Regions from separate parts of the Pantoea sp. SYBGC1 genome, predicted to be linked through region 3. Evidence: predicted binding sites of a transcription regulator. Region 3 holds the regulator's gene; each other region holds the start of a gene.

Region 1 (3,120 bases), on a different contig from region 3:
AATTTTGGCCGAATAAACGCGGCTCATCTGACCGGCACCTATACCGATAGTCATGTTATCGCGGGCGTAAACAATGGCATTGGATTTAACAAACTTGGCGACTTTCCAGCAGAACAGCGCGTCACGCAGCTCCTGCTCAGTGGGCTGGCGCTGCGTGACCACGCGAAGCTGGTCGGCAGTGATCATGCCCAGGTCGCGATCCTGTACCAGCAGACCGCCGTTGACCCGTTTAAAGTCCAGGCTGGCAACCGGCTGCTGCCACTGACCGCAGATCAGCACGCGCACGTTCTGTTTGGCTGCTGTGACCTGTAGCGCCGCGTCACTGGCAGAGGGTGCAATAATTACTTCAACAAACTGACGGCTGATAATCGCCTGTGCAGTCGCCTCATCCAGCTCGCGGTTAAACGCGATAATGCCGCCAAAAGCTGAGGTCGGGTCAGTCTTATAGGCGCGTTCATAGGCTTCAAGGATCGATGCGCCCGCCGCTACGCCACATGGGTTAGCGTGTTTGACGATGACACAGGCAGGTTCATCAAACGCTTTTACGCACTCCAGTGCGGCATCGGTATCTGCAATATTGTTATAGGAGAGCGCCTTACCCTGCAGCTGCTGCGCCGTGGCTACCGAGGCTTCCGCGATCTCTTCTTCTATATAGAAGGCGGCATCCTGATGGCTGTTCTCGCCATAGCGCATATCCTGCTTCTTAATGAAGTTGAGGTTAAGCGTGCGCGGGAAGCGACCGGCGGGCGCCTGCGTTTCGCCATGATAGGCAGGCACCAGCGTGCCGAAGTAGTTTGCGATCATGCTGTCATAGGCAGCGGTATGTTCAAACGCTTTGATGGCCAGATTGAAGCGCGTCTCCAGCGTCAGCGCATTCTCACTGGCATCCATCTCTGCAATGATGCTGGTGTAGTCGCTGCTCTTAACCACAATCGCCACATCTTTATGATTCTTTGCCGCTGAGCGCACCATGGTTGGCCCGCCGATATCGATATTTTCGACCGCATCTTCCAGCGAGCAGTCAGGCTTCGCTACGGTCTGCGCAAAGGGATAGAGGTTGACCACCACCATATCAATCGGGTTGATAGCGTGCTCTGCCATAATCGCGTCGTCGGTACCGCGACGACCAAGGATGCCGCCATGTACTTTAGGATGCAGAGTTTTAACGCGTCCATCCATCATTTCCGGGAAACCGGTGTAGTCAGACACTTCAATGACGGGCAGGCCTGCATCTGCCAGCAAACGTGCAGTGCCACCTGTGGAGAGCAGCTCGACGCCCCGTTGTGAGAGAGCATGAGCAAATTCGAGGATACCGGCTTTATCAGAGACACTGAGCAGAGCGCGGCGTACAGGACGACGTTGTTGCATGGTGGTTTTATCCCTTGGCTTTGTTTCGCATAAATAAGAGCGTTACATCAGGCCGAAAGCGCACTTCTATAAAGAAGATAACGCGTTTGCCTCATGTAACGCCCCAAAAGGGGCATCCGTGACGTCGCCGGGCATTGTAGCGAAAACGTTTGCGCGATGCTCGCTTAAATTTATCTGGCTGCTGTTTTGTGGATAACGTTGTGTGTAACAGGGTATAAAGCCCCCTTTTGCTGGGGAATGCAGCGAACAGTTATTTTTCGTGAATTTAACGCTTGTCAGCCCGGAAGAACTCCCTATAATGCGCCTCCATCGACACGGCACACCGGCTTACGGAAAACGGCGTTGACAGGAAGATTCGGTAAGAACTTCCGCCGGAGAAAAACGCTGAAAAAAGTGGTTGACTCCGGAAGAGGAAAGCGTAATATACGCCACCTCGCAGCAGACGCTTAAGGCGCTGACTGCACCGCTCTTTAACAATTTATCAGACAATCTGTGTGGGCACTCGCAGGATTGATATCAGCGTCTCCGGACGTAAAAAATATCAAGTCTTTGCTGAGTGAACACGTAATTCATTACGAAGTTTAATTCACAGAGCACCGCTGCACTCGTTGCAGCAAATCAAACTTTAAATTGAAGAGTTTGATCATGGCTCAGATTGAACGCTGGCGGCAGGCCTAACACATGCAAGTCGGACGGTAGCACAGGGGAGCTTGCTCTCCGGGTGACGAGTGGCGGACGGGTGAGTAATGTCTGGGAAACTGCCCGGTGGAGGGGGATAACTACTGGAAACGGTAGCTAATACCGCATAACGTCTTCGGACCAAAGTGGGGGATCTTCGGACCTCACGCCACCGGATGTGCCCAGATGGGATTAGCTGGTAGGTGAGGTAACGGCTCACCTAGGCGACGATCCCTAGCTGGTCTGAGAGGATGACCAGCCACACTGGAACTGAGACACGGTCCAGACTCCTACGGGAGGCAGCAGTGGGGAATATTGCACAATGGGCGCAAGCCTGATGCAGCCATGCCGCGTGTATGAAGAAGGCCTTCGGGTTGTAAAGTACTTTCAGCGGGGAGGAAGGCGGTGAGGTTAATAACCTCGCCGATTGACGTTACCCGCAGAAGAAGCACCGGCTAACTCCGTGCCAGCAGCCGCGGTAATACGGAGGGTGCAAGCGTTAATCGGAATTACTGGGCGTAAAGCGCACGCAGGCGGTCTGTTAAGTCAGATGTGAAATCCCCGGGCTTAACCTGGGAACTGCATTTGAAACTGGCAGGCTTGAGTCTCGTAGAGGGGGGTAGAATTCCAGGTGTAGCGGTGAAATGCGTAGAGATCTGGAGGAATACCGGTGGCGAAGGCGGCCCCCTGGACGAAGACTGACGCTCAGGTGCGAAAGCGTGGGGAGCAAACAGGATTAGATACCCTGGTAGTCCACGCCGTAAACGATGTCGACTTGGAGGCTGTTCCCCTGAGGAGTGGCTTCCGGAGCTAACGCGTTAAGTCGACCGCCTGGGGAGTACGGCCGCAAGGTTAAAACTCAAATGAATTGACGGGGGCCCGCACAAGCGGTGGAGCATGTGGTTTAATTCGATGCAACGCGAAGAACCTTACCTGGCCTTGACATCCAGAGAACTTAGCAGAGATGCTTCGGTGCCTTCGGGAACTCTGAGACAGGTGCTGCATGGCTGTCGTCAGCTCGTGTTGTGAAATGTTGGGTTAAGTCCCGCAACGAGCGCAACCCTTATCCTTTGT
Region 2 (3,120 bases), on a different contig from region 3:
CACCGTATCCAGCTGCTGTGCCGGCTGGTCTTTCAGCGTTACCGCTTTATTCGACACCACCTGCAGCTGCGGATCGCGATTGCGCTGCTGCTGCTCCAGACGTTTTGAGAGCGTCTCAAGTGAGTCACTGGTCGGGTCGCCGGCGATCACAATAATGGCGCGCTGGCCGGTTTCATTAGCGTAGACGTGCATATTGGTGGATTCAGAGCCGAGTTTACCGCTCTTATCAGACATGCCTGCAGGCAGCGTAAAGCTCAGTTTCCCTTCCATCAGATTTACCGTCTGAGCGGACTGGCTGACGCTGGTGCCGCTGTTGTCAGCGGTATCCTCTTTTTTCTGATCGCACGCCGCCAGGCCCAGCACCAGCAGGCCGATACCTGCATACTTCACTACGTTGCGCATTCTGTTCCCTTTTACAATTCCAGTCTGGCTTATACAAACGGAATCGGCGGTCAAAAGCAACCGCCGATGTGTCAGGAAATCTTAGCGCACCGCGCCATTTCGTCTATGGCACATTAGCCGAAATTGATCTGGCGCGCCTGATGCCGTTCCGCCATGCGCTTCAGGGCGGCATTCAGCAGCAGGCCGTAGGCGGGCAGGAAGAAGATCAGGCAGATCAGCACTTTGAAGCTGTAGTCCACCAGCGCAATCTCGACCCAGTGCGCTGCCATGAAGGGATCCTGGCTCTTATAAAAAGCGATAAAGAAAAAGGCCAGCGTATCGCTGACGTTGCCGAGAAACATGGCGCAGGCTGGCGCTATCCACCACTGCGGCAGCTGGCGCAGACGGTTAAAGACGTGAACGTCGAGGATCTGACCCAGCGCATAGGCCATAAAGCTGGCGCAGGCGATACGGGCGACAAAGAGATTGACCTGCTGCAGCGACGCCCAGCCCTGCCATGCCCCCTGATAAAAGAGGCAGGAAATAGCGTAGGAGATAAACAGCGCCGGGATCATCACTGCGAGAATAATGCGCCGCGCAAGCGGAGCGCCGAAAATACGCACGGTCAGGTCGGTTGCGAGAAAAATAAAGGGAAAGCTGAACGCACCCCAGGTGGTATGAAAACCGAAAATAGCGACCGGCAGCTGAACCAGATAATTGCTGGAGGTGATCACCAGCAGATGAAACAGCGACAGCCAGAAAAGGGCGTGCATGCGCTGACGCGCAGAAAAAGCGATCATAGTGAGCCTTTTTAAACAATGGGGTGAGGGAACCCATCCCTTCATCGTTCGCATTTTTGCTGCGCTGACTGCGCGTGCCAAAAGGCGAAGGATTTTGGGGACTAAGCAACGGTATTGAAAAATCGGACGGCATCTTAACCCGTTGCGCAATTTATGCAACGGTTAATTTTAACGCAATCGTTGTCGCCTTGCGCTGCGGAAATGGCGAGCTAGAATGAGCATCCCTGTTACTGACCGATAAGAGAATCATGAGCGATCCTTTCTCCGCACCCGACCATACGCTGGATGCGCTGGGCCTGCGCTGCCCTGAACCCGTGATGATGGTACGCAAGACGGTACGCACAATGCAGGCGGGTGAAACGCTGCTGATTATTGCCGACGATCCGGCGACCACGCGCGATATCCCCGGTTTCTGCCGCTTTATGGATCACGATTTACTGGCACAGCAGACGGAAGCGCTGCCGTACCAGTATCTGATCAGGAAAGGCGCGGAGGCCTGACGGGGGGCTGGCGCAGCAGACGCAGAGCGTTTGCGGTCACCAGCGCCGTAGCACCCGAATCGGCCAGCACCGCCAGCCACAAGCCGGTTAAGCCGAACAGCGTCGTGAGCAGAAACAGCGCCTTCAGCCCCAGCGCCAGCGTAATATTCTGCAGTACGATGGCGCGGGCGCGCCGCGCCAGCGCAACAGTCTGCGGCAGAAGGGTCAGGCGATTCTGCGTCAGCGCAGCGTCAGCCGTTTCCAGCGCCACGTCAGTGCCGCTGCCCATAGCAATCCCGATAGCCGCCGCTTTCATCGCTGGCGCATCATTAATGCCGTCACCCACCATCGCCAGCGGCTGCTGCTGGCTCAGCGCGCGTACGGCACTGACTTTGTCTGCCGGCAGCAAACCCGCCCGATATTCAATATTAAGTTCTGCCGCTATGGCGGCGGCCGCACGCGGGTTATCACCGGTCAGCATGACGCTGGCGATCCCCGCGGCTCTGAGCTGATCGATAGCCGCCGCAGCCTCTTCACGCAGCCGATCCTGCAGCGCCAGCAGCCCCAGCGGCCGATCTGCCTGCAGCAGGATCACCACCGTGTTGCCCTCGCGCTCGTACTCCATCACCCGCTGCCGCTGCTGCTCGCTTAATCCCGGCGCGGCACGCGGTGTCAGCAGCTGATAAGGAACGCCGTCGATGCTCGCGCGAATGCCGCTGCCCGCCAGCGTCTGCTGCTGTTGCGCTTCCGGCAGAGTCAGCTGCCGTTTCGCAGCTTCTGCGACAATCGCCTGCGCCAGCGGGTGCCCGGACCCGCGCTCTGCCGCCGCCGCGAGGCGCAGCAGCGCCGCTTCGTCAGTTTGACCAAAAGCGTGGATCGCCGTAACCTGCGGTTTACCCAGGGTCAGCGTGCCGGTTTTGTCGAAGGCGATAACCTGCACGCGGCTCAGCTGCTCCAGCGCGGCGCCGCCTTTGAGCAGCACGCCCTGACGCGCGGCGGAGGCCAGCGCTGAAGTCACCGCCGCCGGCGTTGAGATCACCAGCGCGCAGGGGCAGCCAATCAGCAGCAGCGTCAGCCCTTTATAGATCCACGGCTGCCACTCTCCCAGGCCAGAGAGCGGCGGGATCACTATCACCAGTAGCGCCAGCAGCATAATGGCCGGCGTATAGATGCGGCTGAAGCGATCGATAAAGCGTTCTGCCGGTGCGCGATGGCTTTCCGCTTCATCAATCAGCTGCAGAATACGATCGATAGCGCTCTCTCCCGGCAGGGAGGTCACTTTTATCTGCACCAGCCGATCAACGCTGGTGGCGCCCGCCATCAGCCGATCGCCGGGCTGATGGCTCACCGGCAGGGACTCACCGGTCAATGCGCTTTCATCAAAGCTGGCGCTGGACTGCAGCAGCTCGCCATCAACCGGCAGGCGGCCGCCGGCGGCAACTTCAATAATGTCGCCCGGC
Region 3 (3,120 bases):
CGCCAGCCGGCGAGCATTTTGTGCGTGAAGGCCGCTCTGTTATCAAAAAAATGCTGGCGACGCGACGGCAGTGTCAGCAGCTGGCCAACGGCTGGCGCGGCCAGCTCACTATTGCCGTTGATTGTATCGTCAAGCCGCAGCGCACGCGCCAGCTGGTGAAAGATTTCTATCGCCACTTTCCCGATATGGAGCTGATCATCAGCTATGAAGTGTTTAACGGCGTATGGGATGCGCTGGCTGATGGCCGGGTTGACGTAGCCATTGGTGCCACGCAGGCGATCCCGGTTGGCGGACGCTTTGCTTTTCAGGATATGGGCGCCCTTAACTGGCGCTGCGTGGTCAGTCCGGATCACCCACTGGCGCAGAGCGCGCATCCTGACGAAGAGGCGCTGCGCGCCTGGCCGTCGCTGGTGCTGGAAGATACGTCGCGCGCGCTACCGCGCCGTATGACGTGGACGCTGGATAATCAGCGCCGGCTGGTGGTGCCGGAGTGGGAAACCGGAATCGACTGCCTGCAGGCTGGCCTGTGCGTAGGGATGATCCCGGGACACCTGGCGCGGCCGCTACTGGATAGCGGCGCGCTGGTGGAGCTGATATTGCCGCAGCCTTTTCCGGAGAGTCCCTGCTGCGTCAGCTGGGCCGGGCAGCGGGCGTCGCCGGCGCTGGCCTGGCTGCTGGAATACCTGGGAGATGCTGAGACGCTAAATCATGAGTGGCTCAGCGAGCGCCGCGCTTAGCGGCGATAGTCGCGAAACGGACCATCCCCGACCGAGCGACGCTCAATCAGGCTGGGCTGAACTTCAATCGTTTGCGGCTCTTCGCGTTTACTGGTAATGCGGTCCAGCAGCATCTCCAGCGCTTTTTCACCCAGCTGAGCTTTGGGCTGATGCACTGTCGTCAGCGCCGGCGTAAAGTAGCGGGCGTTGCGCACATTGTCATAGCCGATCACCGAAATATCCTGCGGAACGCGCAGGCCCATCTCATCGGCGGCGCAGATCGCGCCCATTGCCATGATGTCGCCGCCGCAGAACACAGCGGTAGGACGCTGCTTCTGGCTCAGGATCTGCTGCATCGCCTGATAACCCGACTCAGGTTCAAAATCGCCCTGCACGATCCACTCCGCACGCACCGCGATCCCCGCCTCTTGCATCGCCTGCAGGAAGCCGGCGTGCCGTCCGCCGCCGGTATTGCGCTCCAGCTGGCCCGGGATAGCGCCAATATCGCGATGACCGCGCTCGATCAGGTAACGACCGGCCAGGTAGCCGCCCTGAAAGGCATTATCCTGCACGGTATCGGTAAAATCACCGCGGGAAGCGCCCCAGTCCATGACCACCATCGGAATATTGCGATTCTCTTCCAGCATCTGAAGCAGATCGTCCGGATACTCAGAGCACATCACCAGCAGGCCATCTACCCGCTTTTGCGCCATCATCGACAGATAGGCGCGCTGCTTTTGCAGGTCATTGTGCGCGTTGCCCAGAATCAGCGTGTAGCCCTGAGCGAAGCAGTGATTTTCAATTGCTTCGATGATTTCAGCAAAGTAGGGGGCTTCACTGGACGTTGCCAGCAACCCCAGTGTTTTAGTGTGATTAACCTTCAGGCTGCGCGCCACGGCGCTGGGAGAATAGTGCAGCGCTTTAATCGCCTCCCACACGGCATTACGCGTCTCTTCAGCGACAAAGCGCGTTTTATTGATGACGTGCGAAACCGTGGTCGTTGATACGCCAGCGCGTTTTGCCACATCTTTAATTGTTGCCATGAAAATGGACCTCTTAAACCTATCGCAACTTTATGATAAGTATAGTGTTAAACGTTTGCGTCTGCGCAGGGTTTTCTGCCTCATTCCAGCGTAAAAATGGCTGATTCAGGGCGAGTAATTAACCGCAACAGATAATGACAGCAGCGTGCGCAAAAGGTGTTGCGCAACGAAAGGCGGCGATTCTAGCAAGGCAAGGGGCATAAAACGAGATTTTTACCTGCGGTCAGATGAAAATATTTAGAGTCCGACAACTGGCGTGTAGTCAGGCCGGGACGCGCGCGGCATGTTGCGCAACTGCTAACGAATGGTTTTAGGCGTCATCATGCGGCGTGCGCCAACATAGTGCTTCTGCCAGTAATCTTCACCCAGCGCGCTGATCTGGATATCTTTGCCGGTACGCGGCGACTGAATAAATTTGCCGTTACCCAGATAAACGCCAACATGATCGGCTGTGCCGCGATTATTGATGCGGAAAAACACCAGATCGCCTTTCTCCAGCATTTCGCGCTTGATGGGAGCGGCATCGCGCAGATGATACATTTCATTGGCCGTGCGCGGCAGCTTGAAACGGACCAGATCTTTATAGGCGTACCAGACCAGGCCACTGCAGTCGAATCCGGTAAGCGGAGAGGTGCCACCCCACTGATAAGGTTTGCCCAGCTGGCCCATAAGTTTAGTCATGGCGGTTTCACGCGCCTTCTGATAGCGCAGGCGGTGGGATTTGCTGAGCCTGATACCGGTCAGCGCATCATTACTCTCTTCCGCTGCCGCTGTTTTCCGGCTGGTACGCTGATGACCATATTTTTTGCTGGCAGAGAGGGCGGGCGCTTTTTTACGGGCGGTACGGGAAGTCACAGGCGGTTCTGCGTGCAGGCTTTTTTTCGATTTAACTTTTTGTACGGGCGTGACGCGTGTTTTTTTAGCCGAGGTTTTAACCGGACGTCGTTTGCGGCGTTCATCGTCGCGCGCACTCTTTTTCTCCGCTTTCTGCAGGCTGGCGTTAACCGGCTTGTGCGGTGAAGCAGCGGCCACGTTAAAAAACAGCTGAGCAAAAGCCAGTATGAAAAGCGTAATCAGTAAACGCATAGTCCGGTTACAGGTTCGGCAGGCTGCAGAAGCAGACCGCGGCAATATTAGAAAATTCTGATCAGCGATCAGCGCCGGATTGATTCTAATCCACTTTTTTTACAAAAGGTAAGGTCTTTTTTATTAAATCCATCAACACAAGGGCTGTGCAGCAAAAATGAGCGGTTTCAGGCGGTTAACGCAGCATATTTATTGCTAATCGTGTATTAATACACACTTCGTCATACGCCCGTGGCGGCAAACTTAACAAACATGGCGATTCATGCCGCAACGAG
Region 4 (3,120 bases), on a different contig from region 3:
GCTTTAACCGACTCCGCGACGGCGCAGTCGTCGCCCGCGCTAAACGTAGCGCCGACCTCTGGCAGATCGACAAACACCATATCACCGAGCAGCTCCTGGGCATGCTCGGTGATCCCCACGGTCCAGGAGCCATCTTCTTCTTTACGCACCCACTCGTGGCTGTCACGGTATTTCAACGTATTTGGCACATTACTCATCGCCATTTCTCCTGAAAAATTTACTGAGCGACCGGCTTACCGGCGCGTACAAAAACGGGTTTAGTCACTTTTACCGGCATTTCGCGATTGCGGATCTCCACAATGGCCTGCTCGCCAATACCGGCAGGCACGCGCGCCAGGGCGATGCTGCAGCCCAGCGTCGGCGAGAAGGAACCACTGGTAATCATACCCTGCTGCGGTACGCCCTGCTCATCGGTGAAGCGCACCGTCTGGCCACTGCGCAGTACGCCTTTTTCCGTCATGACCAGCCCCACCAGTTTCTCACTGCCCTGTTCGCGCTGCGCTTCCAGCGCTTCACGTCCAATAAAATCGCGATCGGCTGGTTCCAGGCTGATAGTCCAGCCCATATTCGCGGCCAGCGGCGAAACGCCTTCATCCATCTCCTGGCCATAAAGATTCATACCGGCTTCCAGACGCAGCGTGTCGCGGGCGCCTAAGCCTGCGGGTTTGACGCCGGCGGCCAGCAGCTGCTGCCAGAACGTTTCCGCCTGCTCAGCGGGCAGCGCAATTTCATAGCCCGCCTCGCCGGTGTAGCCGGTGGTGGCAATGAACAGGTCGCCTGACTGCACGCCATAAAAAGGTTTCATGCCGGCAACGGCAGCGCGCTGGCTCTCATCAAACAGCGTCTGTGCTTTCTGCTGCGCATTCGGGCCCTGCACGGCAATCAGCGCCAGATCATGACGTTCGGTCAGCGCCACGCCAAACGGTGCGGCGTGCTGCGTGATCCAGGCGAGATCTTTCTCTCGCGTGGCGGAGTTGACCACCAGGCGGAAAAAATCCTCCTGCATGAAGTAGACGATCAGATCGTCTATCACGCCGCCCGATGCGTTAAGCATGCCGCTGTAGAGCGCTTTGCCAGGCTGCGTCAGTTTTGCGACATCATTTGCCAGCAGATAGCGCAAAAACTCGCGAGTCCGTGCGCCGTGCAGATCAACGATGGTCATGTGCGATACATCAAACATGCCGGCGTCACTGCGCACTGCGTGGTGCTCATCGATTTGCGAGCCGTAGTGCAGCGGCATCATCCAGCCATGGAAGTCCACCATACGTGCACCATCCTGCTGGTGCTGCTTAAACAGAGGCGTTTGCTGAGTCATAACCATCCTGTGAAAACCAATAAGCGGGGCTCGTCTGCGCGATGATAAATCGTCCACGCAAACGTTCTCTTTCAGCTGACGTTACCACTGAAAAACAGATTTAACCATAAGCAAAACGAGGTCGAAGCCGGGTCTCATCTTTGCGGTGCCTTCCATAGCATGCAGCATAATCCGCTGTCTTTGTGTGATTAAACGCGCAGATTATGCAACTACGGGGCGATATCTCAGTAAATAAAACACGCTACCGCGGGTAAAGTAAGAAATGGCATAGTTGTGCGATTAATCCTGCATGAAAATAACTAATGCGAATCTTGCAGTGAAATTAGAATAAATCAAACGAGGCATCATTATGATGCAGAGCGCTCTGTTTTAGTGCGAACAGAGATTAAGGGGAGGTTTATGCCGGGGTGCATTAATGCGCCCCCTGCGGTAAGGCGGGGTGAAACCATGACGCCCGGTATTGAGCCACCGTAGGGGCGTCATTTATGGCGCCCGGGTTAACGCGGGTGCGAAATGTGACGTCCGGGAATGGATTCGAACCGGGGCGCATTCATGCGCCCCCTACGGTAAGGCGGGGGCGAAATAATAACGCCCTGTGTTGGGCCACCGTAGGGGCGCCATTTATGGCGCCCGGGTTGAGGCGGGTGCGAAATGTGACGTCCGGGGATGGATTTGAACCGGGGCGCATTAATGCGCCCCCTGCGGTGAGGCGGGTGCGAAACCATGACGCCCGGTATTGAGCCACCGCAGGGGCGTCATTTATGGCGCCCGGGTTAACGCGGGTGCGAAATGTAACGTCCGGGGATAGATTTGAACCGGGGCGCATTAATGCGCCCCCTGCGGTGATGCGGGTGTGAAATGTGACGTCCGGGGATGGGTTCAAACCGGGGCGCATTAATGCGCCCCCTACGGTGAGGCGGGAGCGAAATGATGGCGCCCGGGGTAAGGCGGATACGAAACGACAGCGTCCTGGTTAGCTAGCGGATCCACTCTGGCAGGTCGTTCAGCCCCATCGCCTGCTTCAGCAGACGCGGCTTTACGCCTGGCAGCGTATCGGCCAGCTTTAGCCCGACATCGCGCAGCAGCTTTTTCGCCGGATGCGTGCCGGCGAACAGCTCGCGGAATCCCTGCATGCCGGCCAGCATCAGCGCTGCGCTGTGCTTGCGGCTGCGTTCATAGCGGCGCAGTGAGAGGTGCTCGCCGATATCACGGCCCGCCTGATGCAGGCGGCGGATCTCACCAATCAGCTCAGCCGCATCCATAAAGCCTAAGTTCACGCCCTGCCCGGCCAGCGGATGAATGGTGTGCGCCGCATCGCCGACCAGCGCCAGACGATGAGCTGCAAAATTGCGCGCATAGCGTGCCGTCAGCGGGAACGTTTTGCGCTCGCTCTCAACGCTGCATAATCCCAGCCGCATATCAAAGGCTACAGAGAGCTGCTGATTAAACAGCGCTGCGGGCATCGACTGCATGCGCGCTGCTTCCTGTGGAGCCAGCGACCAGACGATTGAGCACAGGTGCGGATCCTGCATCGGCAGAAAAGCGAGAATGCCATCGCCGTGAAATACCTGACGCGCGATGGCATCATGCGGCATGTCAGTACGCACGTTCGCGACCAGCGCATGATGCTCATAATCCCAGAACGTCAGCGGGATATCCGCTTTTTCACGCAGCCAGGAGCTGGCGCCGTCGGCGGCTATCATCAGCCGGGCGCTCATCATGGTGCCATCTTCCAGCGTGATAAACGCTTCGTTATCACCAAACGCGACCTGCTGCAGACGGGCCGGTGCAAACAGCGTAACATC

Evidence for each region. Region 3 encodes PurR, which represses purine synthesis genes. Its sites were predicted from a motif close to CANGCAAACGTTTGCNTG; they were not measured.
Region 1: a site for PurR is predicted at 1,507-1,524, ahead of purH (bifunctional phosphoribosylaminoimidazolecarboxamide formyltransferase/IMP cyclohydrolase). Genes of this name have one in related genera too.
Region 2: a site for PurR is predicted at 1,352-1,369, ahead of tusA (sulfurtransferase TusA). Genes of this name have one in related genera too.
Region 4: a site for PurR is predicted at 1,370-1,387, ahead of gcvT (glycine cleavage system aminomethyltransferase GcvT). Genes of this name have one in related genera too.

Annotation. Positions count from the first base shown of each region.
Region 1 covers NZ_JBXUNM010000016.1:23,890-27,009, forward strand. Annotated here, with positions in the region: gene purH (bifunctional phosphoribosylaminoimidazolecarboxamide formyltransferase/IMP cyclohydrolase) at 1-1,368, opposite strand, end outside; partial or broken rRNA gene AC2CF9_RS17665 (16S ribosomal RNA) at 1,996-3,120, shown strand, end outside.
Region 2 covers NZ_JBXUNM010000010.1:28,551-31,670, forward strand. Annotated here, with positions in the region: gene AC2CF9_RS15055 (DcrB family lipoprotein) at 1-402, opposite strand, end outside; gene AC2CF9_RS15060 (7-cyano-7-deazaguanine/7-aminomethyl-7-deazaguanine transporter) at 516-1,181, opposite strand; gene tusA (sulfurtransferase TusA) at 1,430-1,681, shown strand; gene AC2CF9_RS15070 (zinc/cadmium/mercury/lead-transporting ATPase) at 1,659-3,120, opposite strand, start outside.
Region 3 covers NZ_JBXUNM010000001.1:343,904-347,023, forward strand. Annotated here, with positions in the region: gene punR (DNA-binding transcriptional activator PunR) at 1-737, shown strand, start outside; gene purR (HTH-type transcriptional repressor PurR) at 734-1,759, opposite strand; gene AC2CF9_RS01670 (C40 family peptidase) at 2,057-2,845, opposite strand.
Region 4 covers NZ_JBXUNM010000013.1:20,876-23,995, forward strand. Annotated here, with positions in the region: gene gcvH (glycine cleavage system protein GcvH) at 1-197, opposite strand, end outside; gene gcvT (glycine cleavage system aminomethyltransferase GcvT) at 218-1,315, opposite strand; gene ubiI (FAD-dependent 2-octaprenylphenol hydroxylase) at 2,293-3,120, opposite strand, start outside.